One region of the Stutzerimonas sp. VN223-3 genome, then DNA from elsewhere that is predicted to be linked to it. Evidence: riboswitches for the same ligand, from Rfam matches in the RefSeq annotation. Region 1 holds a riboswitch; the other holds the start of a gene.
The links. Region 1 has a riboswitch for cobalamin ahead of btuB (TonB-dependent vitamin B12 receptor). Riboswitches for the same ligand answer to the same signal wherever they lie in the genome.
Positions count from the first base shown of each region.

Region 2: another riboswitch for cobalamin. It lies ahead of D7241_RS14445 (TonB-dependent receptor domain-containing protein); the one in region 1 lies ahead of btuB (TonB-dependent vitamin B12 receptor).

Region 1 covers NZ_RBEC01000003.1:215,889-231,699, reverse strand. The annotation lists gene D7241_RS16915 (C40 family peptidase) at 1-506, shown strand, start outside; gene D7241_RS16910 (hypothetical protein) at 582-899, shown strand; gene D7241_RS16905 (metallophosphoesterase family protein) at 995-1,798, opposite strand; cobalamin riboswitch at 1,964-2,183, shown strand; gene btuB (TonB-dependent vitamin B12 receptor) at 2,296-4,161, shown strand; gene D7241_RS16895 (hypothetical protein) at 4,185-4,760, shown strand; gene cobO (cob(I)yrinic acid a,c-diamide adenosyltransferase) at 4,760-5,362, shown strand; gene D7241_RS16885 (cobyrinate a,c-diamide synthase) at 5,469-6,761, shown strand; gene bluB (5,6-dimethylbenzimidazole synthase) at 6,758-7,408, shown strand; gene cbiB (adenosylcobinamide-phosphate synthase CbiB) at 7,405-8,316, shown strand; gene cobD (threonine-phosphate decarboxylase CobD) at 8,309-9,301, shown strand; gene D7241_RS16865 (cobyric acid synthase) at 9,298-10,764, shown strand; gene cobU (bifunctional adenosylcobinamide kinase/adenosylcobinamide-phosphate guanylyltransferase) at 10,757-11,278, shown strand; gene cobT (nicotinate-nucleotide--dimethylbenzimidazole phosphoribosyltransferase) at 11,275-12,327, shown strand; gene D7241_RS16850 (histidine phosphatase family protein) at 12,324-12,917, shown strand; gene D7241_RS16845 (adenosylcobinamide-GDP ribazoletransferase) at 12,902-13,633, shown strand; gene modC (molybdenum ABC transporter ATP-binding protein) at 13,637-14,725, opposite strand; gene modB (molybdate ABC transporter permease subunit) at 14,722-15,402, opposite strand; gene modA (molybdate ABC transporter substrate-binding protein) at 15,413-15,811, opposite strand, start outside.
Region 2 covers NZ_RBEC01000002.1:1,252,714-1,268,524, forward strand. The annotation lists gene D7241_RS14425 (TIGR02281 family clan AA aspartic protease) at 1-393, shown strand, start outside; gene ribA (GTP cyclohydrolase II) at 540-1,157, shown strand; gene D7241_RS14435 (hypothetical protein) at 1,154-1,573, shown strand; gene D7241_RS14440 (cobalamin-binding protein) at 1,570-2,373, shown strand; gene D7241_RS14445 (TonB-dependent receptor domain-containing protein) at 2,397-4,286, opposite strand; cobalamin riboswitch at 4,386-4,601, opposite strand; gene dxs (1-deoxy-D-xylulose-5-phosphate synthase) at 4,937-6,847, opposite strand; gene D7241_RS14455 (polyprenyl synthetase family protein) at 6,966-7,853, opposite strand; gene D7241_RS14460 (exodeoxyribonuclease VII small subunit) at 7,850-8,092, opposite strand; gene D7241_RS14465 (sulfite exporter TauE/SafE family protein) at 8,190-8,960, opposite strand; gene D7241_RS14470 (Cd(II)/Pb(II)-responsive transcriptional regulator) at 9,026-9,451, opposite strand; gene D7241_RS14475 (cation transporter) at 9,555-10,172, shown strand; gene D7241_RS14480 (SDR family oxidoreductase) at 10,179-11,177, opposite strand; gene D7241_RS14485 (vitamin K epoxide reductase family protein) at 11,201-12,661, opposite strand; gene D7241_RS14490 (ATP-dependent zinc protease) at 12,862-13,386, opposite strand; gene D7241_RS14495 (manganese catalase family protein) at 13,694-14,581, shown strand; gene D7241_RS14500 (MHYT domain-containing protein) at 14,724-15,811, opposite strand, start outside.

The sequences.
Region 1 (15,811 bases):
CGACTGTTCTGCTGACAGCTTTGCTGCTGACAGCCTGTGCCGGACGGCAGCCCGTTGAACCGGTCGTGATAGCACCTGCGGCGCCGCAGCAGTTGCCAGGTACTGCTGAAGATGTCCTGTTCACTGCTCTTGGGCTGGTCGGCACACCTTATCGCTACGGTGGCAACACACCCGATAGCGGCTTCGATTGCAGTGGCCTGATTGGCTACGTCTTCCGCGGCGCGGCAGATCTCACACTGCCTCGTACCACGCGCGAAATGAGCACCATGCGCGGCGCTGCAGTCAGGCGCGATGCGCTACAGGCGGGCGATCTGTTGTTCTTCGCGACCAGTGGTGGGCGCCGCGTCAGTCATGCAGCCATCTACGTCGGGAACGGGCGTTTCGTCCACGCGCCCTCCAGCGGCGGAACAGTGCGGCTGGACAGCCTCTCCAATAGCTACTGGCAGAAGAACTACCTCAGCGCCAAGCGCGTCCTCGACAGCGAGCAACTTGCCCGCAATCCGTGAGGCTCAACGTGCCTGGCAGGAGTTGATGATGACCGACGCCGCGCCCAGGTTTCGACGATCAAAAGGCAGCTGAGCATGCCAATCCTCCGCCTGCCGGACCAACCCGAGGCGTGCGAGCTTTGTCGCCGCCAGGCACCCTTGACGCGCCATCATCTGATCCCCAAGGCGCTGCACGGCAAAACCTACGTGCGCAAGCGCTTTCCCCGTGATGAGCGCATCACGGCCACCTTGTGGGTATGCCGGGCCTGCCACAACCAGATTCATCGGCTCTTCACGGAGAAAGAGTTGGCGCTTGTTTACAACAGCCGAGAGGCGTTGCTCGCCGATCCGCGCTTGTGTGCGTTCGTCGACTGGCTGGCAACCAAGCCAGCCGGGTTTACTCCGAGACACTAGTTCGACACCAGCTTTCCGGTGCGCCTGCGACTATGAATTGATCCTGTTGGCTTTATGTCCGTAGCGCATTAGTACGGCTAAGAGACTTCGCCGTTCTACCAATGCAGGTTGAAGTGCGAGCCCAGCACGAAGCGATCATCCAGCAGGTCCCAGCGTTCGACGCAGGCTTTCTTGTCTGCGCCGGGATGCAGCTTGAGGCGGTTGAACGAATTCGGCGAGGTGCCGCGGACGCGCGATGACAGCGTAGTGCCCGCCTGGATCATCCAGATTTCCCGCGACAGACCGGTGTACTGCTTGGTCAATGGCAACACGTAGGGCAGATGAATATGACCTCCCATCACCAGATCGAGCCCTTCATCTGCCCAGCAGTGCAACGCTGCATCGGCGCCATGTTGCAGATTGCTCAGATCACTTAGCACCATCGCCCCGAAGGGCTGATGCGCCACCACAATACGCACCTTGTTTGGGTCGCTCTGCTTCAAACGTTGTGCTACCGCCTGCACCTGCTCGGCGGTTACCAATCCGTCTTTGTGCCGCCGCGGGTGGGTGGTATTGAGCCCAATCACGAGCATTTCGTCGTTTTCGAAGGTCGGTTCCAGATCATGGCCAAAGTGCTGGCGGTAGTTGCGATAGGGCATTAAAAAGCGTGCGAAAACGTTGTACAGCGGAATGTCGTGGTTGCCTGGGATGACCAGCGTTTCTGGTATGCCATGACCTTTCAGCCGTTGGACGAATGCCTGGGCAGCCGCAAATTGCCCAGCTCTGGCGCGTTGTGTGATGTCCCCAGAAAAGATCAACAGGTCGGCGCCATGCTCGCGCACATGGTCTTCCATGGCTTGCACCACTGCCGGTTGCTCAGTGCCGAAGTGGGTGTCGGAGATCTGCACGATGGTCGTCATTGGCTGGCGTCTTCTCGTTAGGGATGGCCGGGTGCGAGTGGCGCATTGTTGCATTCGAAGCCGATCAGCGCTTAGCGTTCCGGTGAATTGCTGGCGAATTGCACCCAAGGGCGCCGATACACCATGCAGCGCTGCTTCCAGTTGCGCTGCGCAGGGCCTTGGACTAACCTCCGCGCTGCTTCAGGTACCCCTGGCGAAAAGCCAGTTGGGTGAAACAGGGAAGCCGGTCATTCTCACGAAGATTCCGGCGCTGCCCCCGCAACGGTAGGCGAGATAAGAAACCGCTCAAAGCCACTGTGCCATAGGCATGGGAAGGCGCGGTTTCGGGATGCTGCAAGGCAACCGCTCGCAAGCCCGGAGACCGGCCTGTCGCATTCCACGGCAGTGCGGCGGGCGCTGATTGGGGTGCGGCTGCTTGCACCTGCGCTCCTTTCGAATTCTCCGTCTGCCTTATCGACATATGTCGTGCGGCGGGCACGACGGAGAATCTTCATCCAATGCGCAAATCCCTTCCCCTGGCCGTGGTTCTGCTGGGCCTTCCTTCCTGTGTTCTGGCCAATCACGGCGATGCCTTGCTGCTGGGCCAGCAGGTGATTACTGCCAGCCGGACCGGCCATTCGCCGGTCTCCATTGCTTCCAGTAACCTGATTACCCGAGACGAGATCGAACGCCAGCAGGCCGGCAGCGTGCCGGAGTTGCTGCAGCGTTTGGCCGGGGTCAGCGTCACCAGCAATGGCGGGCGCGGCAAGAGCACCTCGGTGTCCATTCGCGGTACCAGCGACAAGCACGTGCTGGTGCTGATTGACGGCGTCCGGGTCGGTTCGGCCACCTCCGGCAGTGCTGCGCTGCAGAGCATCCCGGTGGAACAGATCGAGCGGATCGAGATCGTCCGTGGGCCGCGCTCCAGTTTGTACGGCTCGGAAGCGATGGGCGGGGTGATCCAGATCTTCACCCGCCGCGGCGGCGCCGATGGCTTCAAGCCTTACTTCTCGGCGGGCGCGGGATCACGCTCCAGCTACAGCGGATCGGCCGGCGTCGCAGGCAGCCAGGGCAATGGCTGGTTCAACCTCGGGGTAGCCAGCGAGTCCACCGACGGCATCAACGCCCGCGCCTACCGTAGCAGCGCGCCCAATGCCTACGAGCCGGATGCCGACGGCTACCGCGAGCTGTCCGGACTGCTGCGCGCCGGTTATCGCTTCGACAATGGTCTGGAGCTGGACGGCAGCTGGCTGCAGAGCGAGAACCACAGCGATTTCGACACCCGTTCGACCAGCGGCGCCACCGGTCGCGATGCCTACAGCGACGGCTCTCTGCAGGCGATCAGCGGCCGTGCGCGCTTCTCGCCGTTGGCCTTTTGGGACATCACCCTGCAGGCGGGGCACAGCGAGGACCTGGGAGACAACTTCCAGGACGACGACTTCTATTCACGCTTCGACACCCACCGCGACAGCCTGAGCTGGCAGAATGACCTGCGTTTCAGCGAGGCGCAGGTGCTAAGCCTCGGCATGGACTACCAGACCGATCGAATCGACAGCAGCGATGACTATGCCGAGGACAGCCGCTACAACAAGGGCTACTTCGTCCAGTATCAGGCCGCCTTCGGTCGTCACGGCGTGCAGGCTGGCCTACGCCGCGACGACGATGAGTTCTTCGGTTCGCACGACACCGGCAGCCTGGGCTACAGCTTCGAATTGAGCGATGCGCTGACGCTGACCGCCGCCTACGGTACCGCCTACCGGGCTCCGACCTTCAACGACCTGTACTACCCGGCCGGCGCCTTTACCGCCGGCAACCCGGACGTCCAACCGGAAGAGTCGGAAAGCTACGAGATCGGCATTCGAGGTAGCCACGGCTGGGGCGATTGGAGCGTCAACGCCTATGAAAACCAGATCGAGGATCTGATCGTCTGGGCTGGGACCAGCCCCATGCGCCCGGAAAATGTCGACGTGGCGCGCATTCGCGGCATTGAAACCACCGTTGCCACCGTGCTGGCCGGCTGGGATGTGAACGCCAATCTGACCTTCATGGACCCACAGGACCGCAGCAAGGCCAACCACGGGCATCTGCTGCAACGCCGCGCCAAGCGTCAGTTCAACCTGGACCTGGATCGCCAGTTCGGCGCCATAGGCCTGGGTGCCTCGCTGTACGCGGTGAGCGAGCGTTTCGACAAGGCGAGCAACACTGAAGAGTCCCGCATGCCCGGCTACGCCTTGATGGACCTACGCAGCGAATACCGCGTCGACGAGGCCTGGCGCCTGCAGGTCAAGCTGGCGAACCTGTTCGACCGCGACTACGAAACCACCCAAACCTACGAACAGCCCGGTCGCGCGGTGTATTTCACCGTGCGCTACCAGGCTCTCTGACCGGCAACCCAAAGGAGAACCCCATGCACGTCCTGTCCACACGCGCCCAGTTGGCAATAGGCGCCGCGCTGATCCTGCTGATGGCCATGACACGTGGTCAACATTTCGCCAGCGTCGAGAATCTGCCCAGCGCCAGCTGGTCGATCTTCTTCCTGGCCGGCTTCTACCTGCGTTCGCGCTGGATGTTCGTGCTGCTGTTCGCCGTGGCATCCGCGCTGGACTTCGGCTCTCTCGCCAGCGGCAGCATCAGTGACTGGTGCTTGTCGCCGGCCTACTGGGCACTGGTGCCGGCCTACGGCAGCCTGTGGCTGGCGGGACGGTTGTTCGCCGGCTGGCAGCGCGACGATCTGCGCAGCCTGGCCGTGCTGGCGCTGACGCTGCTGGTCGCGGGTTTCGTCGCCTACCTGATCTCCGGCGGGGCATTCTACTTCTTCTCCAGCCGCTATCCGGAGCCGACGCTGGCCGGCTTCCTGCCGCGCATCGCCCAGTATGTGCCGCGTCACCTGAGCAACCTGGCGTTCTACGTCGGCACGGCGCTGGTGCTGCATGTCGGTATCGTCTCGGCGCTGCGCCTGATGCGCGCGCGGGAGGTGCATTGATGGACGACCGCGACGCACGACACAAGGCACGGATGCAGCGCAAGAAGGCGGTGGTCGATGCGAAGATCGCCGAGGCCCAGGACGAGTACGGCCTGCTGCTGGTGCACACCGGTAACGGCAAGGGCAAGAGCAGCTCGGCCTTCGGCATGGTCGCCCGCGCGCTGGGCCACGGCATCAAGGTCGGCGTGGTGCAATTCATCAAGGGCGCGGCCAGCACAGGGGAGGAAAACTTCTTCCGGCGTTTCCCCGACGAAGTGCGCTATCACGTGATGGGCGAAGGCTTCACCTGGGAAACCCAGGATCGCCAACGCGACATCGCCAAAGCTCGCGAAGCTTGGGCCGTCGCGGCCGAGTTGCTCGGCGATCCGGAGATTGGGCTGGTGGTGCTGGACGAGCTGAACATTGCGCTGAAGTACGGCTATCTGGAACTGGAGCCGGTATTGGCCGATATCGAGTCGCGACCCATGTTGCAGCACGTGGTAGTCACCGGTCGCGGCGCGCCGCCCGGGCTGATCGAGGCGGCGGATACCGTGACTGAAATGAGCCTGGTCAAGCATGCGTTCAAGGCAGGTGTGAAGGCCCAGAAGGGCGTGGAATTCTGATGTCTGCGATCCAGACATGCGTAGGGTGGATGACGCTTTTTTCATCCACCGTTGGCGTTGGTGGATGGGTAGAGCGTCATCCACCCTACGATGATCAGAGGCCGCGATGAATAGCCGAAGCTGCCCGGCACTGCTGATCGCCGCGCCGGCGTCCGGCCAGGGCAAAACCACCGTCACTGCCGGCATGGCGCGCTTGCATACACGACTGGGCAAGCGCGTGCGGGTGTTCAAATGTGGTCCTGACTTTCTCGATCCGATGGTGTTGGCGCGTGCAAGTGGCCATCCGGTCTACCAGCTCGATCTCTGGATGGTGGGCGAAGCCGAGAGTCGCCGGCTGCTATGGGAAGCGGCCGGCGAGGCCGATCTGATTTTGATCGAAGGGGTGATGGGGCTGTTCGACGGTACGCCGTCGGCCGCCGATCTGGCGCGGCACTTCCGCATTCCTGTATTGGCAGTGGTAGACGGTTCGGCCATGGCGCAGACGTTCGGCGCATTGGCACATGGTTTGGCCAGCTATCAGCCGGACCTGCCATTTGCCGGTGTGCTGGCCAATCGAGTAGGCAGCAGCCGTCATGGCGACATTTTGCGGGACTGCCTGCCGGAGCGAATGCATTGGTTTGGCGCCTTGCCGCGCAACGAATCCATAAATTTGCCGAGCCGGCATCTGGGGCTGGTACAGGCGCAGGAGCTGGCGGATCTTGATGCTCGGCTCGATGCGGCTGCCGATGCGCTGGCGGCGAGTGCAGACGGCGCACTGCCGGAAAAGGTGTGCTTTCCACCGCCGGAGCCCTTGACCATCCCGCCGCTGCTGCAGGGCGTGCGGATCGGTGTCGCGCGGGATGCCGCCTTCGCCTTCATCTACCAGGCCAATCTCGATCTGCTGCATTCGCTTGGCGCCGAGTTGCTGTTTTTTTCTCCGCTCCATTTTTCCAAGCTACCCGCGGTGGATAGCCTATATCTGCCAGGCGGTTATCCCGAATTGCACATGGAGACCTTGGCTCGCAATCGCTCAATGGGCGAGGCGATCAGGGCGCATCACGCGGCGGGCAAACCGATCCTCGCCGAATGTGGTGGGATGCTTTACCTGCTCGACGGGCTGACCGATCAGGCCGGCACGCGCGAAGACATGCTCGGCCTGCTGCCTGGCGAAGCGAAGATGCAGAAGCGCTTGACCGCTTTGGCGCTGCAGGAAGTCGAACTGCCGGAAGGGCGCTTGCGCGGCCACACCTTTCATCATTCTTCACTCGATTCGACCATGCAGCCCATCGCCCGTGGCGAGTGCCCGAACTACAAACGCACCGCCGAAGCGGTGTTCCGGCAGGGCCGGCTGACGGCCTCCTATATTCACTTCTATATGCCGTCCAATCCCCAAGCGGCTGCGGCGTTATTCAAGCCATGAGCGAGCACGCCTTCACCGAGTTAGAGCGCGCGGGTGTCTATCGCGCCATTGCCGAGCGGCGCGACATGCGGCATTTCAGCGGCGGCGACGTCGCACCCGAGCTGCTTGCGCGATTGCTCGAGGCCGCGCATCAGGCCCCTAGTGTCGGTCTGATGCAACCCTGGCGATTCATCCGTATCCGGCGCGCCGAGCTACGTTCGGCCATCGCTGAGTTGGTGGAGCAGGAACGTGTGCTGACTGCCGAGGCGCTGGGCGAGCGTGGCCGTGAATTCATGCAATTGAAGGTCGAGGGCATTAGGGATTGCGCCGAACTGCTGGTGGTCGCGTTGATGAACGGGCGCGAAACCCACGTATTCGGCCGTCGCACCATGCCGCAGATGGACCTGGCCTCGGCGGCCTGCGCGATCCAAAACCTCTGGCTCGCCGCGCGCGCCGAAGGATTGGGAATGGGCTGGGTGTCATTGTTTGATCCGCAGGCACTGGCCGAACTGCTAGAAATGCCCACCGGTGCCGAGCCGGTGGCGGTGCTCTGCCTCGGGCCTGTCGATGCGTTCTATCCGGCGCCGATGTTGGCGCTGCAGGGCTGGACGCAACCTCGGCGGTTGCAGGAATTGCTGTTCGAAGACGGCTGGGAGGAACAGCCTTGAGCGTGGTGCTGAGCTGCCTCGCCGGGGTCGGGCTGGATGCGTTGCTGGGCGAGCCTCGGCGCAGTCATCCGTTGGTGGTCTTCGGCCGGCTGGCTGATCGATTGGAACAGCACTTCAACGGCCCGGACGGCCGCGGTTGGCGTAGCCATGGCGTCACCGCCTGGTGCCTCGCGGTGTTGCCGCTAACGGTCATCGCATGGCTGCTGAGTCTGTTGCCAGGCGTTGGTTGGCTGGTAGAAATCCTTCTGCTGTATCTCGCGCTCGGCCTGCGCAGCTTGGGTGAGCATTTGATGCCGGTTGCGCTTGCCTTACGCAGTGGCGATCTGACCGAGGCGCGGCGACATGTCGGTTTCATCGTCAGTCGCGACACAAGCGAGCTGGACGAGCAGGACGTGGCCCGCGCGGCGACCGAATCGGCGCTGGAGAACGGCAGCGATGCAGTTTTCGCGGCGCTGTTCTGGTTCGCGATTGCCGGTGCGCCTGGTGTCGTGTTGTACCGCTTGAGCAATACGCTGGATGCCATGTGGGGCTATCGCAGCGAGCGCTTCGAGCGTTTCGGCTGGGCCGCTGCGCGCATCGATGACGCGCTCAATTTCATTCCCGCCAGACTGGTCGCGCTGACCTACGCCGTGCTGGGCCAAACGCGCACAGCCTGGCGCTGCTGGCGACGTCAGGCACCCTTGTGGGACAGCCCCAACGCCGGGCCGGTGATGGCCGCGGGTGCCGGCGCGCTGGGTGTGTCGCTGGGCGGGCCGGCGATCTATCACGATGAGCTGCATCAGCGCCCGACCTTGGGCGAGGGCGAAGATCCCAGCGCGCGCGACATCGAGCGCGCATTGGATATGGTCTGGGCTGGCGTCGGCCTCTGGTTGTTGGCATTGCTGCTGGGAGGCTGGCTGCATGCTTGAACATGGCGGACGGCTGCGGGCAGCGGCGCGCGATTTCGCTATCCCGCTGACGGATTGGCTCGATCTGTCCACTGGCATTGCACCTTATGGATTCAACCTACCAGTCGTCCCCGCTGATGCCTGGATGCGGCTGCCGGAAACCGAGGACGACTTGGCCGCTGCGGCCCGCGATTATTACGGCGTCGAGTCGCTGCTGCCGGTGGCAGGTTCGCAGGCGGCGATACAGGTGTTGCCGCGGCTGCGTCGGTCGCTTCAGGTTGGCATCGTATCGCCTTGTTATGGCGAGCACGCCGAGGCCTGGCGTCGGGAGGGGCACTGCGTCAGCGAGTTCAGCGAAGGGTCCGTACCGCGGGCGCTCGATCAGCTCGACGTCCTAGTAATGGTCAATCCGAACAATCCCACCGGGCGCCTATTGCCGCCCGAACAGCTGCTTGACTGGCATGCGCGGTTGGCAGCACGCGGCAGCTGGCTGGTGGTCGACGAAGCCTTCATGGACCCGACGCCGGAATTCAGTCTGGCAACTCATGCGCACCTGCCGGGGCTGATCGTGTTGCGCTCGTTCGGCAAGTTCTTCTCCATGGCCGGTGCGCGGCTCGGCTTTGTCCTGGCTGAAGCCGAGATATTGCGTGCAATGGAAAATGCGTTGGGCCCCTGGCCGATCGCCGGGCCGTCACGGTTTGTCGCCACGGCGTTGCTCGCTGACCGCGAAGGTCAGCATCGACAGCGTGCCCGACTGCTGGCAGACGGTGAGCGGTTGGCGCGGCTGCTGTCATGTTCCGGGTTGCCGCCTACGGGCGGTTGCGGCCTGTTCCAGTGGGTCGTAACCGAAGAGGCGGCTCTGCTGTACGAGTTTCTCGCTTGTCAGAGCATTCTGGTTCGCCGTTTTCACTATCCACCGAGCCTGCGTTTCGGTCTGCCGGCAGACGAACCGGGCTGGGCCCGCCTGGCTTGCGCGCTGGCCCATTACAGAGAAATTAGCGCATGAGCACTTTGATGATTCAGGGCACCACTTCGGATGCCGGTAAAAGCACTTTGGTGACCGCGCTGTGCCGTTGGCTTCGCCGACAAGGCGTGTCCGTAGCGCCGTTCAAACCGCAGAACATGGCACTCAACAGCGCGGTCACCGCCGAGGGCGGGGAGATCGGCCGCGCCCAGGCGGTGCAGGCCCAAGCTGCCGGGTTGGCGCCGCACACTGACATGAATCCGGTGCTGCTCAAGCCCAACAGCGATATCGGTGCGCAGGTAATCATTCACGGTCGCGCCGTCACGAATATGGATGCCGCGGCGTACCACGACTACAAGCGTGTGGCGATGGACGCGGTGCTTGAATCGCATCGGCGCCTCGGTGCTGCGTATCAGGTCGTGGTGGTCGAAGGTGCCGGTTCGCCCGCGGAAATCAACCTGCGGGCCAACGACATCGCCAACATGGGCTTTGCCGAGGCGGTGGATTGCCCGGTCATCCTCATTGCCGATATCGACAAGGGCGGGGTCTTCGCCCATCTGGTCGGCACGCTGGAACTGCTCAGCCCGAGCGAACAGGCGCGGGTGCGAGGCTTCGTGATCAACCGTTTTCGCGGCGATATCGCGTTGTTACAACCGGGCCTGGACTGGCTCGAACAGCGCACCGGTAAACCGGTGCTGGGCGTGTTGCCCTATCTGATGGATTTCCATCTGGAAGCCGAAGATGCAATCGACGTGCGCCAATCCGCCAAAGCGGAGCAGAGCCTGAGGGTGGTGGTGCCGGTGCTGCCTCGCATCAGCAATCACACCGACTTCGACCCGCTACGCCTGCATCCTCAGGTCGATCTGCGTTTCGTCGGTCCCGGCCAGGCAATTCCGGGCGCGGACCTGATCATCCTGCCGGGCTCCAAGAGCGTCCGCGCCGACCTTGCCTGGTTGCGCGATAACGGTTGGGAGGCTGCGATCCGTCGTCACCTGCGCTACGGCGGCAAGGTGCTCGGAATTTGCGGCGGGTTGCAGATGCTCGGTGAAAGCATCGCCGATCCCCTTGGGCTCGAAGGCGCGGCGGGGCAGAGCGATGGGCTCGGGTTGCTGGCCTTGTCGACCGAACTGGCTGCTGAGAAACAATTGCGCAACGTGCGCGGGCGACTCTGTCTGGGCGATGCCGACATCAGCGGCTACGAGATCCACGCCGGGATCAGCAGCGGCCCGGCACTCGAACGAGCCGCCGTGCACCTCGACGACGGCCGAATGGATGGAGCTATCAGCGAGGACGGTCAGGTACTCGGCACTTATCTGCACGGTTTGTTCGAATCGCCTGCGGCCTGCGAAGCGCTATTGCGCTGGGCCGGGTTAGAGAACGCGCAGCGGGTGGATTATCACGCGCTGCGCGAACGTGACATCGAGCGCTTGGCCGACCTGGTCGAGGCGCATCTGGATACCGCACGGCTGCACGAACTCTGTGGGCTGGGAGGCGAGCATGCTTGAGCTGATCCTCGGCGGCGCGCGTTCCGGCAAGAGCCGCCTGGCCGAACGCCTGGCCGCCGAAAGCGGGCTGGCAGTGACCTACATCGCCACCAGCCAGCCGCTGGATAGCGAGATGAGCGAGCGTATCGCCCATCACCGCGCGCGACGACCGTCGAACTGGGCACTGGTGGAGGAACCGCTGGCGCTGGCCTCAGTGCTGCATGAGCACGCCGGCGCTGATCGATGCCTGCTGGTGGATTGCCTGACGTTATGGCTGACCAACCTGCTGATGCTGGACGACCCGGCGCGTCTGGCCGAAGAGCGCGACGCACTGCTCGAATGTCTGGCGGAGTTGCCGGGGCGCGTACTGCTGGTCAGTAACGAAACCGGAATGGGTGTGGTGCCGCTGGGTGAGCTGAGCCGGCGCTACGTCGACGAAGCCGGTTGGCTGCACCAGGCTCTGGCCGAGCGCTGCGAGCGGGTGGTGTTCGCCGTCGCAGGCCTGCCCATGATTTTGAAAGGAGAACCGTTGTGACCGAACATTGGTGGCAAGCGCCTTGCCACGCCCTGAATGAACGTGCTCGCCAGGCGGCGCTGGCGCGCGATGCGCAACTGACCAAGCCGGACGGTGCTTTGGGTCGCATCGATGCGTTGGTGCCGCAGCTGGCGGCATTGCGGGGGCACGAGCGTCCGAGCGTGGACCCGGTCTGGATCAGTATTTTCGCGGGCGATCATGGCGTCGCCGCAGAAGGTATTTCCGCGTATCCGCAATCGGTGACCGGGCAGATGCTCGCCAACTTCGTCAATGGCGGCGCTGCGATCAGCGTGCTGGCTCGTCAGCTCGGCGCGAAGCTGGAAGTGGTCGACCTGGGGACCGCTTCGCCGATCGGCCCTTTGCCCGGCGTTCGTCACTTGGCGCTAGGAGCGGGCACGGCAAACTTCGTCGAGGCGCCGGCGATGAGTACGAAGGTCTGTCTACAGGCGATGCAGGCCGGGCGCGAAAGCGTAATGCGTGCACACGGGGAACAGTGCGCATTGTTCATTGGTGGGGAAATGGGCATCGGCAATACCACCACCGCAGCCGCTCTGGCCTGCGCACTGTTGGCATGTGATCCCCGCGATCTGGCTGGGCCTGGGACGGGCCTGAATGCGGCCGGCGTGGCGCACAAATGCGCCGTGATCGAGCGCGCACTGGCGCTTCATGCCGGTTGTCACGATACCTTGGGTTGGATGCAGCGCCTGGGTGGCTTCGAACTGGCGGCGCTGACCGGCGCCTATCTGGCCTGTGCTCAGCAAGGCATCGTGGTGTTGGTGGATGGCTTCATTTGCAGCGTGGCGGCGCTTTGCGCGGTACGTCTGAATCCCGCCTGTCGCGACTGGATGCTGTTCGCCCATCGCTCGGCGGAGCCCGGCCACCTGGTGGTACTGGAAGCACTCGATGCCCGGCCCTTGCTCGGCCTCGGCCTGCGGCTGGGCGAGGGCAGCGGCGCAGCGTTGGCCGTCCCTCTGCTGCGGCTCGCCTGCGCGCTGCACAAGGAAATGGCGACCTTCGCCGAAGCAGCCGTCGCCGGGCAGAGCGCATGAGCCTGCATCTGGACATGCTGCGTCACGGCGAGACGGTTTGCGGCGGCGGCTTTCGCGGGCGTCTGGACGACGCGCTCACGGAGTTTGGTTGGTTACAGATGCGCCAAGCGGTCGCCGGCGCGGGACCCTGGGACCGGATCATCAGCTCGCCCTTGCGTCGCTGCGCAGCCTTCGCCGTGGAATGGGCCGAGCAGTGCAAGCTGTCGCTGGAACTCGAACCCGACCTGCGCGAACTCGACTTCGGCGATTGGGAAGGGCGTACGGCTGCCGAGCTGATGGTCGATCAAAGCGACGCCTTGGGTCGCTTCTGGAGCGATCCCTACGGTTTCACGCCGCCAGGCGGCGAGCGGTTGATCGAGTTCGAGGCGCGTGTGCTGACGGTGATCGAGCGAATCACCGACCGCTTTGCAGGCGAGCGCATCCTCTTGGTCACTCATGCCGGCGTGATGCGCCTGCTGTTGGCCGAGGCGCGTGGTCTGCCGCGCGGGCAGTTGCTGCAGGTCGAGGTGAGCCATGGCGGAATGTTCGGGCTGAAAACCGGCTTCGCCGACGCCACGCTCTGGTTGGAAGAAGCATGCAGCCCTTTCTGATCGCGCTGCAGTTTCTCACCAGCCTGCCGGTGCGGCTGAGCGGTATGCCCGCGCCGCAGGCGGTTGGCCGATCGCTGCTTCATTACCCGCTGGTGGGGTTATTGCTGGGGGCGATTCTCTGGCTTGGCAGCTTCGCAATCGGAGGGGCTGCGGTGCCGCTGCAGGCGGCATTGTTGCTGGCAGCCTGGGTGGCGCTCACCGGCGCGCTGCACCTCGATGGCCTTGCCGACAGCGCCGATGCCTGGCTCGGCGGTTTCGGCGATCGCGAGCGCACCCTCGCGATCATGAAAGACCCGCGCAGCGGTCCGATTGCCGTGGTGGTTCTGGTGTTGCTGCTGTTGCTCAAGTTCGTCGCGCTTTGGACGCTGCTCGCACAGGGCGACCAGCTAGCCCTGTTGCTTGCACCGTTGCTCGGGCGAAGCGTATTGCTGGGGTTGTTTCTCACCACGCCATACATGCGGCCCGGTGGCTTGGGCCAGGCGCTGACCGACCACCTGCCGCGTGGGCAGGTTCGCGTCGTGTTGATGGTGATCTTCGCGTTCTGCTTGGCGCTTGGCGCGAGTGGCTGGTTGGCGCTGCTGGTAACGATGGTCATCGGGGTGCTGGCGCGGCGTGCTATGTGCCGCCGTCTGGGCGGTACAACTGGCGACACGGCCGGTGCGCTGCTGGAGTTGGTGGAGTGCGGCGTGCTGGTCGCGCTGGCGTTACAGGTGTGAATCTCAGCCGAGCAGGGCGACGGCCTTGATCTGCGCCCATAACGCTTTGCCTTCCACGACGCCAAGCTGATCCGCCGAGCGGCGGGTGATACGCGCCAGCAGCGGCGTGCCTTGGGCATCCAGGCGCACCAGAACGTGCGCGGGCGTATCGGCATCGGCGATCTGTTCGACGCGGGTCGGCAGCAGGTTGCTGATGCTGGTGCCTTCGGCGCGTTCCAGCGTCAGGCTGACGTCCCGCGCATGGACACGAAAGCGCAGGCGCTGGCCGATCGCTTCATCACGCTGCCCCACCAGCACTTCGCCGCCGGTAAACACCAGGCGTGTGAGGTGATAGGCCGGGTCATGTTCTGCAACCTGCGCCTCGATGACTACGCCCGCGTCTTCACTGAAGGCGGTCGGCAAGTCGAGGCGGGCAAGGGTTTCCAGCAGTCCGCCCTGAGCAATCGCGCGCCCATTTTCCAGCAGCACCACATGATCGGCGAGTCGCGCCACTTCGTCCGGCGAGTGGCTGACATAAAGGACGGGAATCTCCAGCTCGTCATGCAGCCGTTCCAGATACGGCAGGATTTCCTGCTTGCGTTTGAAGTCCAGCGCCGCCAGCGGCTCGTCCATCAGCAACAGTCGCGGGCTGGTCAGCAGAGCGCGGGCAATGCCGACACGCTGTCGCTCACCGCCCGACAGGCGTTCGGGCATGCGGTCGAGCAGATGACCTATACCGAGCAGTTCGACCGCCTGCTCCCAGATCACGCGGCGCTCGTTCCGCGCGACACGCTTCATGCCGAATTCCAGGTTGCGCTTCACCGAAAGATGGGCGAACAGGTTGGCGTCCTGAAACACATAGCCGATCGCACGCCGGTGCGGCGGTACGAAACAGCCGCTGGCCGAGTCTTGCCAGCACTCGCCATTGATCTCGATCAGCCCGGTTGCGTTGCGCTCCAAGCCCGCGATGCAACGCAGGCAACTGGTCTTGCCGGAGCCCGAAGGGCCGAACAGGGCAGTCACGCCGCGTCCGGGCAGCTTCAGATCCACGTCCAGCCGGAAGCCGGGATGGTCCATTCGCAGCTGCGCCTGAATGCTGCTTGATCCGTTCATCCGCGCCACCCTTGCTTGAGGCGGCTGTTGTACAGCGCGAGCAGGACCAGGAAAGAGAACAGCAGCATGCCGCCCGCCAGCCAGTGCGCTTGCGCATATTCCATGGCCTCGACGTGATCGTAGATCTGCACGGACAGCACGCGGGTTTTCTCGGGGATGTTGCCGCCGATCATCAGCACCACGCCAAATTCCCCGACGGTATGGGCGAAGCCGAGGATGCTGGCCGTGACGAATCCAGGGCGAGCGAGCGGGAGAACGACGCTGAAGAAGGTATCCAGCGGCCCGGCACGCAAGGTCGCGGCAGCCTCCAGGGGGCGTTCGCCGATGGCCTCGAAGGCGTTCTGCAGCGGCTGCACGACGAAGGGCATCGAATAGAACACCGAGCCCACCACAAGACCCGCAAAGGTAAACGGCAGAGTGCCGAGCCCGAGGCTTTGCGTCAGCTGTCCGACCGGACCGTTCGGGCCCATGGCGACCAGCAGATAGAAGCCCAGCACGCTTGGCGGCAGCACCAATGGCAGCGCCACCACCGCACCGATCGGCCCCTTGAGGCGTGAACGGGTACGCGCCAGCCACCAGGCGATCGGCGTGCCGATCACCAGCAACAACAGCGTGGTAATGCCGGCAAGCTTGAGTGTCAGCAGGATGGCTGCCAAGCCTGCGTCGTTCAGCGGCATCATGGCGACGTCATTCCAGGCTGTAGCCGTATGCCTCGATCACCTCGGCGGCTTTTGCGCTTTTGAGGTATTCGAGCAGAGCCTGAGCGGCGGGGTTGTCGCGGCCCTTGTTCAGCAGAAGGGCATCCTGGCGAATAGGTGGATGAAAAGAAGCCGGTACGATCCAGCCGGAACCTTCGCCGATCACACCCTTGTCTACGACCTGAGAGAGGGCGACGAAACCGAGTTCGGCGTTGCCGCTGGCCACGAACTGATGCGCCTGGGCGATGTTTTCGCCTTGCACCAGCCGGCCACGCGTTGATTCGGTCAGGCCGAGCTTCTCTAGCGTGGCCATGGCCGCGGCGCCATACGGTGCGGTTTTCGGATTGGCGATGGAAAGATGTCGATAGGGTTGCCGAGTCAGTGTGGT
Region 2 (15,811 bases), on a different contig from region 1:
GGCTTTGCCGAGCCTGATCGCAGGCAGCTAAGCATCGCCCAGGGGCAGGGCGGCCACTACTGGGTCGCCGGCTCGATCAATGGCCAGCCGGTGCAGTTTCTCGTCGATACCGGCGCCACCTCGGTGGCGATCAATGAAATTCAGGCGCGGCGTCTGGGTATCGATTACCGCGTCGATGGCAAGCAGATGGTAGTCAGTACTGCCAGCGGGACGGCAAAAGCCTGGCGAGTGAATTTCAACAGCGTAAAGGTCGGCGCGATTGATGTGCTGGGCGTCGAAGCCGTAGTAGTCGAAGGCGCGTCGCCGTCCGAGGCGTTGCTCGGAATGAGCTTTCTCGGGAGGGTTAGCTGGCGCGAGGATCAGGGTGTGCTGAAGCTCGAATCCAAAATTTGAAAGTTGAAGGAAGTCGGTAGCTTGAAGCATCGCTACGGACGAGCTTTGTAGTAAATGGCGTATCGGCGAATCCTTGGGCTGGCCTGAGCTTCAAACTTGTATCTGCTGTTACAATGTCCGCTTTTCCCCTTTCTGGAGTCCCTCCGGTGTCTGTCGTGTTCGTCGCCGCTTCCAAACTGCCGACGCCGTTCGGCGTGTTCACCATGCATGGTTTTCTCGATCAGGACACTGGTAAGGAACATGTCGTACTGACGCTGGGTGATGTCGCAGACGGCAAGCCCGTACTGGGTCGTCTGCATTCAGAATGCCTGACGGGTGATGCTCTGTTCAGTCTGCGCTGCGATTGCGGTTTCCAGCTGGAAGCTGCGCTGCGTGCGATTTCCGAAGAAGGACGCGGCGCGCTGCTTTATCTGCGCCAGGAAGGCCGTGGTATCGGCCTGCTGAACAAGATCCGCGCCTACGAACTGCAGGATGCCGGCGCCGACACTGTCGAAGCCAACGAGCGTCTCGGCTTTGCCCCCGACATGCGCGACTACGCGATCTGCCTGCCAATGCTCGAACATTTGGGTATTGCCGAGATCAAGTTGATGACCAATAACCCGCGCAAAGTGAAGGCGTTGCAGGGCTTCGGCATCCGCGTTGCCGAACGCATGCCGCTGGAGGTTGCGCACAACCCGCACAACCGCAAATACCTCGCCACCAAAGCCGGCAAGCTCGGCCATATGCTCGGCGAGATTCACCAGGGCGAAGCCGAGCAGTCGTGAACCGCACTGCCGCGCGCCGCCAGCTGTCACGTGATGGTTGGCTGTATCTGTTATTTATCGTCATACCCGTGTTGATCACCAGCCAGCTTCCCGAACTGGCTGGCCGCCTCGGTGAACGTCTCGCCTTGCCCCTGTTCGTAATCGGCCTCGCCACGCTGTTTTTCAATTTGCCCCGTTTTACCGCCTACAAGCATGCGTTGATCGCTACTGAGAAGGCGCTGAGCAGCGATGCCGAGCCCGCGGCTTGGGCCGCATTGCGTGCCATCCGGCTACGCGCCTTGCGGGTCGCGGCTTTGCCGGCCTGGCTGGCCGCGATCGGCGCGCCACTCGGACTCGAACCTGTCGCCCAGTTGCTGCTGGTCTGTGGCAGCCTCGCATTACTGGTGCTCTATCGCGTTCCGCGTCAGTTGCAATGACGCGCGCGCTGCTGCTGTTCGTTGCGTTGCTGATTTCGCCTTTGCTGACAGCGGCGGAGCGGGTTGTCAGCCTGGCACCTTCTCTTAGCGAAATCATGTTGGAGCTGGACGCAGCCGATCTGTTGGTCGGCGTGCTCGACGGTGGGCATCGACCGACAGCGCTGACCGGAGTGCCTTCGGTAGGGCGGATCGGTCAGCTGGAAATGGAAAGCCTTCTCGCGCTGCAACCCACCTTGGTACTGCTCTGGCCCGACAGCATCAGCCGCGCGCAACGCGACCAGCTCACGCAGTTCGACATTCCGGTGCTCGTTGCGCAACCGACCTCGCTCGAGCAATTGGCTGGGCAGTTCGCGCTGATCGGCGAGCGGGTTGGACGGGCCGAGCAGGGCCGCAAATTACAGAAGCAGTTCGCCGAGGGCCTGGATCAACTGCGCCAGCGCTATCACCGCGAGCAGCCGCTGGCGGTGTTCTATCAAATCTGGAATCGCCCGCTGTATACAGTCGGCGGGCGGCAAATCATCAGTGACGCTATCGAAGTCTGCGGCGGCCGCAATGTGTTCGCCGATCTTCGTCTGCCGGCGCCGCAGGTCAGCATCGAGTCGGTGCTTTCGCGCAATCCGGACGTGATCTTCGCTGGAAGCGGCGCGCAGTTATCCGAATGGACGGACTGGCCGCAGCTTGCAGCGGTACGAAAGGGCCAGCTGTGGGAAGTGCCTGACAAGGGACTGGAGCGGCCGAGCTTCCAGATGCTCAAGGCGATTGAAAAGCTCTGCGAGGTGATGGCGCAGGCACGACCCTGAAGGGGTGCCTGCGCTGGCTACGCTTAGAGCGATGGGGTCCAGGTTACTGCGAACAAAGCCGTGCGGCCTTCGGTGTTGTAACCCAGGCCATTGGAGTAGGTCGCTTCCACGTAGTCCTTGTCGAACAGATTGTTCAGCTTGGCTTCCAGGCTGACCTCACGGCTCGCCTGCCAGCTGCCACGCAGACCAACCAGACCATAGCCACCCAGTTCGATGGTGTTGGCTGCATCATCGTAGCGCCCACTGACAGCGCGCCAGTTGGCGCCAATTGTGAAGTCTCCGAACTGGCGATCCAGATCCAGACTGAGCGTGCGCTTGGCGCGGCGCGGCAGGATATTGCCGCTGTCGCGGTCGCGCGGATCGATCAGGCCGAGCGCAAGGTCGGTTTGCCAGCCAAACAGTTGCTGCCTGAGCGCGGCCTCGAACCCGTTGATGCGGGCCGTCTGAACGTTGTAGGGCAGCCAGCCGGTACTGGCGTCCGAGACGATGGCGTCTTCGATGTCGGTACGGTAGATCGACAGTTCCAGCGAGCCGCTATCGCTATAGCGGTTGCGCCATTGCAATTCATAGCTTCGGGAATGCTCAGGCGAAAGGTCTGGATTCGCACTGGAAAAACAGGTGCCGAAATAGCACGCATCGGGATAGTAGAGATCGTTGAACGTCGGGGCGCGGAAGCCTTCGCTATAAGAGACGATCAGATCGTTGCGTGGGTCCAGAGGTACGGTCAGGGCGGCATTCCAGCTGTTCTCGCTGCCGTACTGCTGGTTCTTGTCATGCCGCAGCCCTAGTTCGGTAGAAAATGCGGAGCTGTTGTAACGGTGCTGGATAAATCCGGCGTGGTTCCAGCGCGACTCTTCGACAAAATCGATGGTGCTATGCAGGCGGTCTTCATACCAATCGGCGCCGAGGAGGAGCTGATGATCGTCGTTGAGGGTCAGCGTGTTGACCCAACTGGCCGAGTCCCGATAAGTGCCGAAGCTGTAGAACATGTCCTCAGTGGCACCTGATAGCTCATTGCCGGTGTCGCGCTTGTCTTCGCTATGACCTGCCTCGAAGCGGCTGCTCCAATAGTCGTTGATCCGCAGGTCGACGAAACCGGACAGCGTGCTGAGTTGAAACTCGGTTGTGGGTCGGGAGGGACCAAAGACGTCGTCATATTCGATTTGGCCGCGCTGGTCGAGCGCGCTTACCCCGGCCTCCAGAGTTTCGTTGAAACGATGCGCCAGGTTCACGCTGAGAGAGCGGTTGCGATAGGCATCGTCGTCACGGTTCAGACTGTCACCGTGACGTGTCGCGTCGATGCCGTCGGTTTCGTTCAGCGAGGCACCGACGTTGAAGCGGGTCTGGCCGTTGCCTCCGGACAACCCCAGGTTGCGTTCGAAGGTGGAATGGCTACCCGCGCCGAGGCGCATATAAGGGTTGAGCCCCGCACCGTTCCCTTGCCGAGTAAAAATCTGTACCACGCCGCCAATCGCGTCGGAGCCATACAGCGCGGAACGCGCACCGCGCACGACTTCCACCCGTTCGATCTGGTCGGGGCTGAGAAACTCGAGGCTGCTGGTGCCGCTGGACGCTGCGGCGATGCGTTGGCCATCGACCAGAATCAGCGTCTGCCCGCTGGCAGTGCCGCGAACGAACAGACTGGTAAGGCTCCCTGCACCTCCGGTGCGTACGACGTTGACGCCGGGTACACGCTCGAGCAGCTCGGCCACGCTGCGTACCTGCAAGCGATCTATGTCGGCGCGGTTGAATACGGTCGTTGCAGCCGCCGCCTGCGTTCGCAGTTGCGGTACACGGTTGGCGGACACAACGGTATCGCTGAGCTTCAGCGCCTCTTCGCGGCTCGGCGTCTGGGCGAATGCCGGAACGCCGGGCAGCAGTGCCACAGCCAAAGCAAGACGGGTCAGTTTCATCAGAATCAATCCTCAAAAGTTCATCGCTTTTGAGGAGGGCAGGAACAAGCGAGGGGCGTAATGACAGGCGACCGCGCTTGACGGTGCTGCCCTCCGCAACACCAGTCGAATCCGTCAGGCCGGTCTCCGGGCTTTCGACGCGCACCGCGCTCGCCTTCCCGTGTCTGGGCACAGTGGCGGTTGAGCGGGCGGTGATCCGTGGATCACGGTCGATTACCGTTGCGGGGGCAGCGCCGGCCTTGCTCGTTCGAGCGCACCGGCTTCCCGTTTAATGCGGACCTTGCGGTCGTGCACACCTGGGCGGATAGGAAAAACGCGCGAACCTTACGGCCTGGACGAGGGAAAGACAAGCGGCAGAATGGGGTGCCTCAGAGTAAGGCATTGATGGTCAGAGCAGACCGTTTGGGTCTGGATGCGGCTTTCGGCGCTAGCGGATTGGTGAGCGTAGGGTGGGCTTCAGCCCACCGAATCGAGGTGCGGTTGCGTTCACTATTGAACGAGCGCGGCAGTTCAATCAGATGCCCGCCACATAGGGTTGTCAAAGCATTGGTGGGCTGAAGCCCACCCTACACAAACCCTTTACCTACCGAGCATAGTAAAGGCGAGCAACCCGCTTCGCAGCCATCCGTGGCGACGTGATGGCTCTGAGGCTACGCGCCCAAAGCCGCCAGGCGTGCGCGTATCGATGCCTCGATACCCGCGGCGTCCAGCCCGCACTCCGCGAGCATCTCGCTGGGCTTGGCGTGCTCGACGTAGTAATCCGGCAGGCCCAAATGGAGGATCGGCGTCTGCGAATTCTCGGCAGCGAGAAATTCGCTCACAGCACTGCCGGCACCGCCCATGATGCTGTTTTCCTCGACGGTCACCAGCAGTTCATGAGAGTCGGCCAACTGGCGCACAAGCGCCTCGTCCAATGGTTTGACGAAGCGCATGTCGACTACCGTTGCATCGAGGCTTTCGCCGACCTGCAAGGCTTCGGGCAGTTGTACGCCGAAGACCAGCAGCGCAACCCGACGGCCGCCGCCGTTGCTGCCTTCGCGGCGCACGACGCCCTTGCCGATTTCCAGCGGTTCGAGGCCGGGCTCGATCGTCGCGTTTGGGCCTGTACCACGCGGATAGCGCACCGCTGCAGGGCCTTCGAAATGGTAGCCAGTGGTGAGCATTCGGCGCATCTCGTTCTCGTCGCTGGGCGTCATGATCAGCATGCCGGGGACGCAGCGCAGATAGGTCAGGTCGAAGCTGCCAGCGTGGGTCGGGCCGTCTTCGCCGACCAAGCCGGCGCGGTCGATGGCGAACAGCACGTCCAGGTTCTGCACGGCGACGTCATGGATCAGTTGGTCGTAGGCACGCTGCAGGAACGTCGAATAGATCGCTACCACCGGTTTGGCGCCTTCACAGGCCATGCCGGCCGCCAATGTCACGGCGTGCTGCTCGGCGATGGCGACATCGAAGTAGCGATCCGGGTAGCGCTCGCTGAAGTCGACCAGGTCGGAGCCTTCCTTCATGGCCGGAGTAATGCCTGCCAAGCGCGGATCGGCGGCGGCCATGTCGCATAACCATTGGCCGAAGACGTTGGAGTATTTCGGGCCGCTGGGCTTTTTAGGGGCCGCTGGAGCACCGACGGGGTCCAGCTTGCTGATCGCATGCCAGGTAATCGGATCGACTTCCGCCGGAGCGAAGCCTTTGCCTTTCTTGGTCACCACATGCAGGAACTGCGGCCCAGCGAGGTCGCGCATGTTGCGCAGCGTGGCGATCAGCGTCGGCAGATCGTGGCCATCGATGGGGCCGATGTAGTTCCAGCCAAGCTCTTCGAAAAGGGTGCCGGGAACCAGCATGCCCTTGGCGTACTCCTCGGTACGGCGGGCGATCTCCCAGGCGCCCGGCAGGCGCGACAGGACCTTCTTGCTGCCTTCTCGCATGCTCGTATAGGTGCGGCTGGAAAGAATTTTGGCGAGGTAGTTGGACAGACCGCCGACGTTACGCGAGATCGACATGTCGTTGTCGTTGAGCACGACCAGCATGTCGGCGCCGACTTCAGGGGCGTGGTTCAGGGCCTCGAAGGCCATGCCGGCGGTGAGCGCGCCGTCGCCGATCACGGCGATCGACTTGCGCTTTTTTCCCTGCAGGCGAGCAGCGATGGCCATGCCCAGGGCGGCACTGATCGAGGTGCTGGAATGGCCGACGCCAAAGGTGTCGTATTCGCTTTCGCTGCGGCGCGGAAAGGCTGCCAGACCGTCTTTCTGGCGCAGGCTGGCCATGCGTTCGCGGCGACCGGTGAGGATCTTGTGTGGATAGGCTTGATGGCCGACGTCCCAGACCAGACGGTCGCCGGGCGTGTCGTAAACGTAGTGCAGGGCGATGGTCAGCTCAATCACGCCGAGCCCGGCGCCGAAGTGTCCGCCGGTGCGGCCGACACTGTAAAGCAGGTCCTGACGCAGTTCGTTGGCGAGTTCTTCAAGTTCCGCTTCGCCCAGCCGGCGCAGTTGCTCGGGAGTGGCCGCGCGATCTAGAACGGGCGTTGCAGGGCGGACCCGAGGAATCTCATGGAACGTCTTGGGCATCGAACGAGTCGTTTTGGCTGAAAAAAGAGCCGCAGTTTACCCGATGGTTACAGCGAGAAGAACGACTCAAGCATCAACGGTTGCCGCCAGGTCGTGCCAGCGCAACGATCCGTGTGGCTCAGTTGCGGCGTTCGACGATAAAGCGGGCCAGCTGGCGCAACGGTTCGGCGCTGCTACCGAAGGAAACGACGGCTTCGAGTGCAAGATCGCGCAACTCCACCGCATAGGCCTTTGCCGCGTCCATGCCGAGCAGCGCGGGGTAGGTGGGTTTGTCACGGGCGATATCGGCGCCTTGGTGTTTGCCTAGCGTGGCGGTGTCGCTTTCCACGTCGAGAATGTCGTCCTGCACCTGAAAGGCCAGACCGATCGCCTGCGCGTATTGCTGCAGAGCGGCCAGCTTCTCGGCATCGGCACGGCCGCTGGCGAGGGCGCCGAGACGAACGCTGGCCTCGATCAGTGCGCCGGTCTTGTGCCGATGCATCAGTTCCAACGCGCTGCGGTCGAGCTTGCGGCCCACCGAACCCAGGTCGATGGCCTGCCCACCGACCATACCGGCCGGGCCGGCTGCGCGAGCGAGGCTGGTGACCATCTCCAGGCGCAGCGCGGGGTCTTGCGGATTGCGTACATCGGCTGCCAGCGCTTCGAACGCAAGGCTTTGCAGGCCATCACCGGCAAGGATCGCGCAGGCTTCGTCGAAGGCCTTGTGCGTCGTCGGCTGGCCGCGGCGCAGATCGTCGTCGTCCATGGCCGGCAGGTCATCGTGAACCAGCGAATAGGCGTGGATCAGCTCGACGGCGCAGGCTGCGCCATCGGCCTGTGCACTGTCTCCTTCAAGCGCCTCGCAGGCGGCATAGACCAGCAGCGGGCGCACGCGCTTGCCACCGTTCATGACGCTGTAGCGCATGGCTTGGTAAAGGCGTTCGAGTTGCGGGCGGGGGGGGACGAAGAGCGTCTCGAGGCAGTTGTCGACGCGTTGCTGACAGCGTTTCTGGTAGTCGCCGATCATGCTTCGGGATCCACCTCGAACGGTGCTTCCTGCAGCTTGCCGTCGCGTTCGAGCAGGATCTGTACTTTCTGTTCGGCCTGGCTGAGCGCGGCCTGACAGTCGCGGGTCAAGCCGATTCCCTGTTCGAAACAGGTCAGCGAGTCTTCCAGCGACAGCTCGCCGCTTTCCAGACGCTCGACCAGCTGTTGCAGCTCGGCGAGGGATTGTTCGAAATCGAGGGCGACTTTCTTGCGGGCCATGGCGGAACCTGTTCTTTGCGGCGGCTGTAAAACGGTCGCGACACTAGCAGAGCTGGGCGGCATAAGCCATACACCAAGCGGGCTACGCGCCTGTCGGTTATCGCCAGTAAACCGCCTGGAAGTAATAGAGCGTCATGAAGCTGCCAACCAGGATGACGAAGACCCGCAACCAATTGGCGGGTAGCTTCTTGCTCAGCGCGCCGCCAGCGTAGCCGCCGAGCGTGGTGCCGATCAGCAGGATCGCCAGTTCGTACCCGCTCACCCGACCGGCGATGATGAAGGTGGCCGTGGCGACGCTGTAGATCACGGCCGATATAAGGTTCTTCAGCGCGTTGGCGCGAACCAACTGATGACCTTCGATGGAAAATGCCGCCAACTGCAAAATGCCCATGCCCGCACCGAAATAACCACCGTAGATCGAAACCAGGCCATGTGCGGCGAGCGATGCCGGAGCGTGCGGAGGCACTGCGTTTTCTTCCTTGCGCCGTGCCGCCAGCCAGCGGCTCAGCCAGGGACTGGCGGCGAACAGTGCGGTGGCGAGCAGCAGCAACCAGGGGATCAGCAGGCTGAACACGTCGTCGCCGCTGGCCAGCAATAACAGACCACCGAGCAGGCCGCCGGCCAGTCCGGCCAGCAACAGTGGGATCAAATAGCGGCCCAGCGGACGCAGCGCCGAGCGCGCGGCCCAGGCAGCGGCGACGCTGGCGGGCCAGAGCGCCACGGCGTTGGTCGCGTTCGCCGTGACCGGAGGAAGGCCCGTTGCCAGCAGCGCAGGGAAGGAGAAGAAGGTACCGCCGCCGGCCAGGGCATTCATTCCACCCGCTGCGAAACCGGCAGCGATGAGCAGCAATATGTCGAACAGGGGCATCGGATGGGCTCGCGGCAAAAGGACGCAGATTATCGCTGCCGTCCCGCTGAGCCAAGCGTGCGGCTCTATTTGTCGGATGGACTTCGATCTTCATCCAGGCGGGTACTGGCCAGTTCGTCGAGGATGCCGCAGCCACCGGACGATTGACTACCGGCGCAGCAGCTACGTAAGTCCTGGAGCTGTCGCTCCAGCGCATGGAGGCTTTCCAGGCGCGTGCGGACGCGCTCGAGCTGCTCATCGATCAACAGGTTGATATCGCCACAGCTGGCATCCGGATGGTTGGAGAACTCCAGCAACCGACGGATATCGGCCAGCCCAATGTCCAGCGCCCGGCAATGACGGATGAATACCAGATGCGCGAGTTGCTTCGATGAGTAGGACCGGTAGCCGTTGGGTCCCCGTTCCGGGGCCGGCATCAAGCCGACCTTCTCGTAGTAGCGGATCGTCTCGACATCGACGTCTGCCGCCGTGCTCAGCTCACCGATGCGCATCATGGCCTCCTTCTTAATGCTGCGTTCGTTGACCGAAATGGGCTTGACCCTGGAGCCGCTCCAGGGTGTGCAATGGCTCCGAATATAGTTCAGGAGGCATTCCATGTCGTCGAGATGCTGTGATTCCGGTTGTTCAACCCAGGCGGTCAGCCCACGCTTTCGCAAAGCCTTGTGGATTGCGTTGGCGATCAACCTGGCCATGTTCGTCGTGGAAATCGTCAGTGGCTTACGCGCTGGCTCGGTCTCGCTGCTGGCGGACGCCATCGATTTCGCCGGTGACGCCGCCAACTACGGCATCACCCTGGTCGTGCTGTCGATGGGGCTGGTGTGGCGCTCACGCGCCGCAATGGTGAAGGGGTTGTCGATGCTCGCCTTCGGGGTTTTCGTCGTCGCCCGCGCCGGTTGGTCGATCTATGCCAACGTCGTGCCGGAGCCGCTGACCATGGGCGTCATTGGCGCGCTGGCGTTGGTTGCTAATGTCGTCGTGGCGCTGATGCTTTACGCCTTTCGTGAGGGCGACTCCAACATGCGTTCCGTCTGGTTGTGCAGCCGCAACGACGCAATCGGTAACATCGCCGTGATGATCGCAGCGGCCGGTGTGTTCGGTACCGGTTCTGGCTGGCCTGATTTTGTTGTGGCGCTGATCATGGCCGGGCTGGCGTTGTCTGCCGGTTTCTCGGTGGTACGTCAGGCTCGGCAGGAGTTGCGTACGTCCCGCTAGGCACGCCTAGTTGGCAATGGCAGCAACCAGCACCACGGCAACCACAGCCACCAGCGCCAGTCCGGCGGCGGCCAGCTTGCCTACCGTTTCGGCGCTCATGGCCAGCGCCTTGCCCTTCGCCTGATCTCCAAAACGGCCTTCGAGACGATGCAAGCCTTCTACAGGCTGGAACAGATTGTCTGGCTGCTCGGCGGTGGTTGGCTCATCGGTCATCTGGCCGCTCCAGGCCTGTTTGGCCATCATCCTATCGAGCAGGCCGGGCATGAACATATTGCCGATAATCGCCTGGAACGAGGCGCGCCCGAGCCACAATTCGCGCGGCGCATCGGTTGCAGCGCGGACAATCGCGCGAGCCGCGACCTCGGGCGTATGGATCGGCGGGACCGGCTGTGGACGTTTTTGCATTTTGTTACGCGACCAGTCGAACTGCGGCGTGTTGTGCGCCGGTAACTGGACCATTGTCAGCCGCACCCGGCTATTGGTATGGATCAGTTCGCAACGCAGCGAATCGGTAAAACCGCGAATGGCGAACTTGGCCGCGCAATAGGCCGACTGCAGGGGAATCGCCCGGTAGGACAATGCCGAACCCACCTGGACGATGGTGCCGCGATTGCGCGCCTCCATATATCGCAGCGCGGCCAGCGTGCCATGGACGAAGCCCAGATAGGTCACCTCGGTGACCCGCTTGAATTCCGCGGCGCTAATCTTGTTCACCGGACCGAACACCGTCGCCATGGCGGCGTTGACCCAGACCTCGATTGGCCCCAGTTCTGCCTCGATTCGTTCGGCCGCCTGATCGATCGCTCCAGCGTCGGCAACGTCGGCGGAAATGGCCAGGACCTTGACGCCGGCAGCTTCAAGTTCGTCGCGCGTGTCAGACAGGCCCTGTTCGCCGCGCGCAATCACGGCCACACGAAAGCCTGCCTGCGCGAATGCATGGGCCGTTGCGCGGCCCACGCCAGCGGTGCCTCCACAAACCACAGCAGCCAGTCCGCGGTCGCTCATAAAAAACTCCTGTCTGGATCGGGTTAACGCAGCAGCCTGTTCCAGCCGGCATAGCGATGACGAATCGGCCCGCGCGGCAGGCTCAGGCTGATCACCAGCACACCGGCGATCAAGCTACCAACGGTGGCGGCGAAACCGGCGCCCTCGAGAAATGAGGGCGCGGCGATCAACCAGGCGCCAATCGGCACATTGAGCAAACGCAGCGGTCGCGCGACTTCGGCGAAGGCCAGCACCGAGACGGTGATCAGCAACGAGCCCATGAGGTGGTCGTTGTTAGCCATCGCACCTTCGGTACCGAAGATCAGCCGCGTGCACATCAGCCAGACGCCGAGTGCACAAAGCAGCGTGAGCCCCCAAGGCAAGTTGACCCCGCGAAGCCCTTTCAATGTCATGGCCGACAGGCTGCCATCGAACTCGGGCGTGTTGTCTTCGCGCGCACCGTCCATGGCATCGCCCTGGAAAAATGTTTTCCAGAACGGTTTGCCGCGGCGGCGGGCATCCTTCAGAAACTGCCCCATGGCGACGAGCTCATCCAGCGCATAGGGCATCATCACCAGCATCGCCAGAGCCTGGATCAGGCACAGGGTGCACCAGGTATTGATGAAGATCGGCTGGGCAATGATGAAGAAGATGCTCACCGCGCCCAGCGGTACCACCACCACGCCGAAAGCGGCGACCATCCAGGGCATGGTCCGCCAGCGGCGTGCATCGCCCATCACCGCCATTAGCAGCTCGATCATATAAGCCATGACGCCGACTCCGGCGTCGGGCACCGGCCAGGCGCGGGACATATCGGAGGTGATTATGGTTTCCGTGCCGTTGGGCTGACTGCCAAAGAATGGTTCCCAGGCAGTCGAGGTATGGCCGAGTTGATAGGCGGCGAGATAGCGCGCCAGCAGAATGCCGATCACGGCGAGAATCGCGATGGGCAATCGCTGCAGCCAGGTCGACGGGTTGTAATCCCAGCCCGGTGGCACCGCGGCCTTCTGCATCATTCCGGACATGCTCATGCCGGGCATCATCGGCACCAGTGTGGAGAAGGCGATCACCAACCCGCCGACCAGCAATGCGTTTCCATAGCTGGCCGGGGAGGGCGTCCAGAACAGCAGCGGGGCGAACATCAGCCACAGCCCCATCGTCGTGTTCGCCCACTGGGCCCACGCGATTCGCCTCAACGAAAGGACCGAGAACAGCACGATCAGGCACCCGCTGGCGACGTCGCTCCAGGTCATCAGCAGCGCGCGAGTGGCCACGTCTGGCAAGTCACGTTCGGTCGCCAAACGGGCAAGATCGAGGTCGGTTGCCGAGATGTTCGTATAGCCGAATATGAACGGTGCGCTAAGCACCCATAAGCCGAGCAAGGCGTTAGCGAAATGGCACCACAAGGTGGCGAGACGGCGGCGCTTCATCATCTGCATGTGCGCGTCCATGCTCATATCCGACGGCATGGCGGCCTGTCTCAAGTATTCCCCCTGGTGCTCCATGAACCTCTCCCGCGCCAGTATCGGTTGTGTTCACAAGTCGCTGGTCAATTGACAGGGGCACTTGGGGTGAGTTGCAGAAAACTGGAAATCGCAGGGGCAGCGAGCCGCACCGACGAAGAATGTAACCGCCGACGTTGGCCCCTTCGTTGCCTTACGCAAGCAGGGAAATGACAGCGAGAGCCGGCGGGATGATCTGAACGCTATTCAGAGCAATCCGGCTCGACCGTGAAGGTTTTGGACGAATCCACCAGACCGATGTCTTCCAGCGTTCGGCGGCCTATCAGCACCGGGTAATTCATCTTGTCCCGGTCGTTCAGCGAGAACTGTTCTTCATGGATACGGTTTCCAAGACAGACCCTCATCATAACCACGGGCCGCTCCTCAGCGCCGCCCGCGCCGCGCACCGTAATGTCCCTGGCCACCTTACGCTCCAGACGCTTCTCGACTTCCTTATCGGTATCGATGTCTTCCAATTCAAGGGTAAAGCGCACCCAGTCCTCGCCATCCTTCTCGAATCGGTCGATATCTTCTGCATGCATTGATGAAGTCAGGGCGCCGGTATCGAGCTTGAACTTCACCGCGACCTTTTCCGGAAAGATCAGGCCTTTCTCGACCCAGCCAAAGACCTGTGGCGAATCAGCCAATGCTTGCGCGCTACAGACAGGCAGTAATACCGCCACCCCTAGGCATTTGAATAGACGGTTGGGGCGTATGGAATGGAACATCGATCACCTCTGGTCAGCAGTGCTTAAGGCAACGATAGAGTCCCTAGCGCCGGATATGTTCACGGCGGGCGCAGCGATGCGAGCGGTACGCATGCGTTGCCGACGGCATCCGAGACCGCGTGCAAGACAGTAACTAAAGCAAAGAGATCGATTGTTTTAATCAATTCGCCTCATAGGAAAACACAATCGGACGGCTGCCTTGGCTCGAACTCAACAAGTAGGGTCACTGATGATGTTGAGGTTCGCGGTGGCTCAATCTGACCAAAAGGAGGCAGTTACTAGGGAAGTCCAATTTGAGAGGTGAACCATGTTCGTCCACAACAAACGACTTCAGTACACCGTGAGAGTGGCGGGCCCCAATCCTGGGCTGGCCAATCTGATGCTCGAGCAGTTCGGCGGTCCTCAAGGGGAGCTTGCCGCAGCCATGCGCTACTTCACCCAGGGCGTGTCCGAGGATGATCCAGGCCGTAAGGACATGCTCATGGATATCGCCACCGAAGAACTCAGCCACCTGGAGGTGATCGGCTCGATCGTCGGCATGCTCAACAAAGGTGCGAAAGGGCAGCTGGCGGAAGGGGTCGAGCAAGAAGCCGACCTGTACCGTTCGCTCACCGACGGCGGCAACGACTCCCACGTCACCTCGCTGTTGTACGGTGGCGGACCTGCGCTAACCAACTCGGGTGGGGTTCCTTGGTCTGCCGCCTATATCGATACCATCGGCGAGCCGACGGCTGATCTGCGTTCCAACATTGCCGCCGAGGCGCGGGCCAAGATCATTTACGAACGCTTGATCAACGTGACGGACGACCCTGGAATCAAGGACGCGCTGAAATTCCTGATGACCCGCGAGATAGCCCACCAGAAGTCCTTCGAGAAGGCGCTACATGCCATTCAACCCAACTTCCCTCAAGGCAAACTGCCGGGCGAGCCGGAATTTGCCAGCGTCTACTACAACCTGTCGCAAGGCGAGGGCGACCTGCGCGGGCCTTGGAACCAGGGGCCGGAATGGGAATTTGTCGAGAACCCGCAGCCGGCGGTGGACGGTGGCGATGGCAAGCCGTCTGTGGATCTGAGTAAAGATCAACAGAAGGTGCTGCAACAAATGGCGGTACGGACCCAGTCCGATGTCTCTGTAGACCCCATGACAGGAGCCGACCTCGGCTCGGGCAAAGCGGTAAAAAAAGGCAAAGCCTGACGGGCGAAACGCAGTGCTGATACGTCTGTGACAGGGCGCCTCGACGCTGCGTTTTGTTTGTGGCTGATACTCGTTCGAAGCCGGCCTCGAGCCGGCTTTTTGTGCCGCATTGTCGAAATGTGCCGGTGCCGAGTGGGCGCGTTCAATGACGGTTGTGCAGCGGCACCACGACACCCGAATTCGGACGCCCGAGCGTGTCGCTGATCGCTACGTTGAGCGAGTGTTGTGTGAACGGCTTGGCCAGCGTGTGCAGTGGGCGACCTTCCTCCGACAGTTCCGCATAGCCGCTGACCAACAGGACCGGCAGATCGGACCTTTCAGCTTTTACAATCTTGGCCAGCTGGGTTCCGGTCATGCCAGGCATCATCTGATCGGTGATCAGAATATCGAAAGTCCCTTGCTGGCGGAGGACGTTGAGCGCGGCCTCGCCACTATCGACCGCAGTGACTCGATGGCCCAGATCTTCGAGCAACTCAGACGTATTGGTTAGCACGAGTGGGTCATCGTCCACCACCAGAATCGACAACATGGGTACGGATGTCACGATGGGCTCGTTTGCGAACTCTGGTGCCGGCGCGGCCGCTGGCGCGGGGACACCCAGCGGTAGCCACAGCTCGACTGTTGTCCCTTTGCCTAGGCTGCTCTCGATCACCAGTCGCCCCCCTGACTGCTCGGCTAAACCGTGAGCCATTGAAAGGCCTAGGCCCGTGCCCTTGCCTGGTCCTTTAGTGGTGAAGAACGGTTCGGCTGCCCGGGCAAGCGTCTCCGGGCTCATGCCGGTGCCGTCGTCGCGCACGATCAAGGCGACGAACTCCTGCGTCGGGTATTCCGGCGATGGGCTGAAGGCACGCAGTTGGCCTTCGATGCAGATCGTGCCGCCTGCCAGCATGGCATCTCTTGCGTTGACGACCAGGTTGATCAGCACCATTTCGAGCTGATTCGCGTCGACATAAGCAGGCGGAAGGCTGAGAGGGAACCGCGTTTCAATGTTGATGTTGGCCTCGACCGAGCGCTGCAGCAGCCCCCGCATATTCAACACCACGTCCGGTAGCACGACGGAACTAGGTTTCAACTCCTGCTTGCGGGCAAAGGCCAGCATGCGTTGAACCAGACCTGAACCACGTTGCGTCGCCTGCAGCGCGTTCTCGATCAGGCTGCCGACACGAGCTGTGTCGTTCGGCAACCGTTTACGAAGCAGTTCGAGATTTCCACCTACTACCGCGAGCAGGT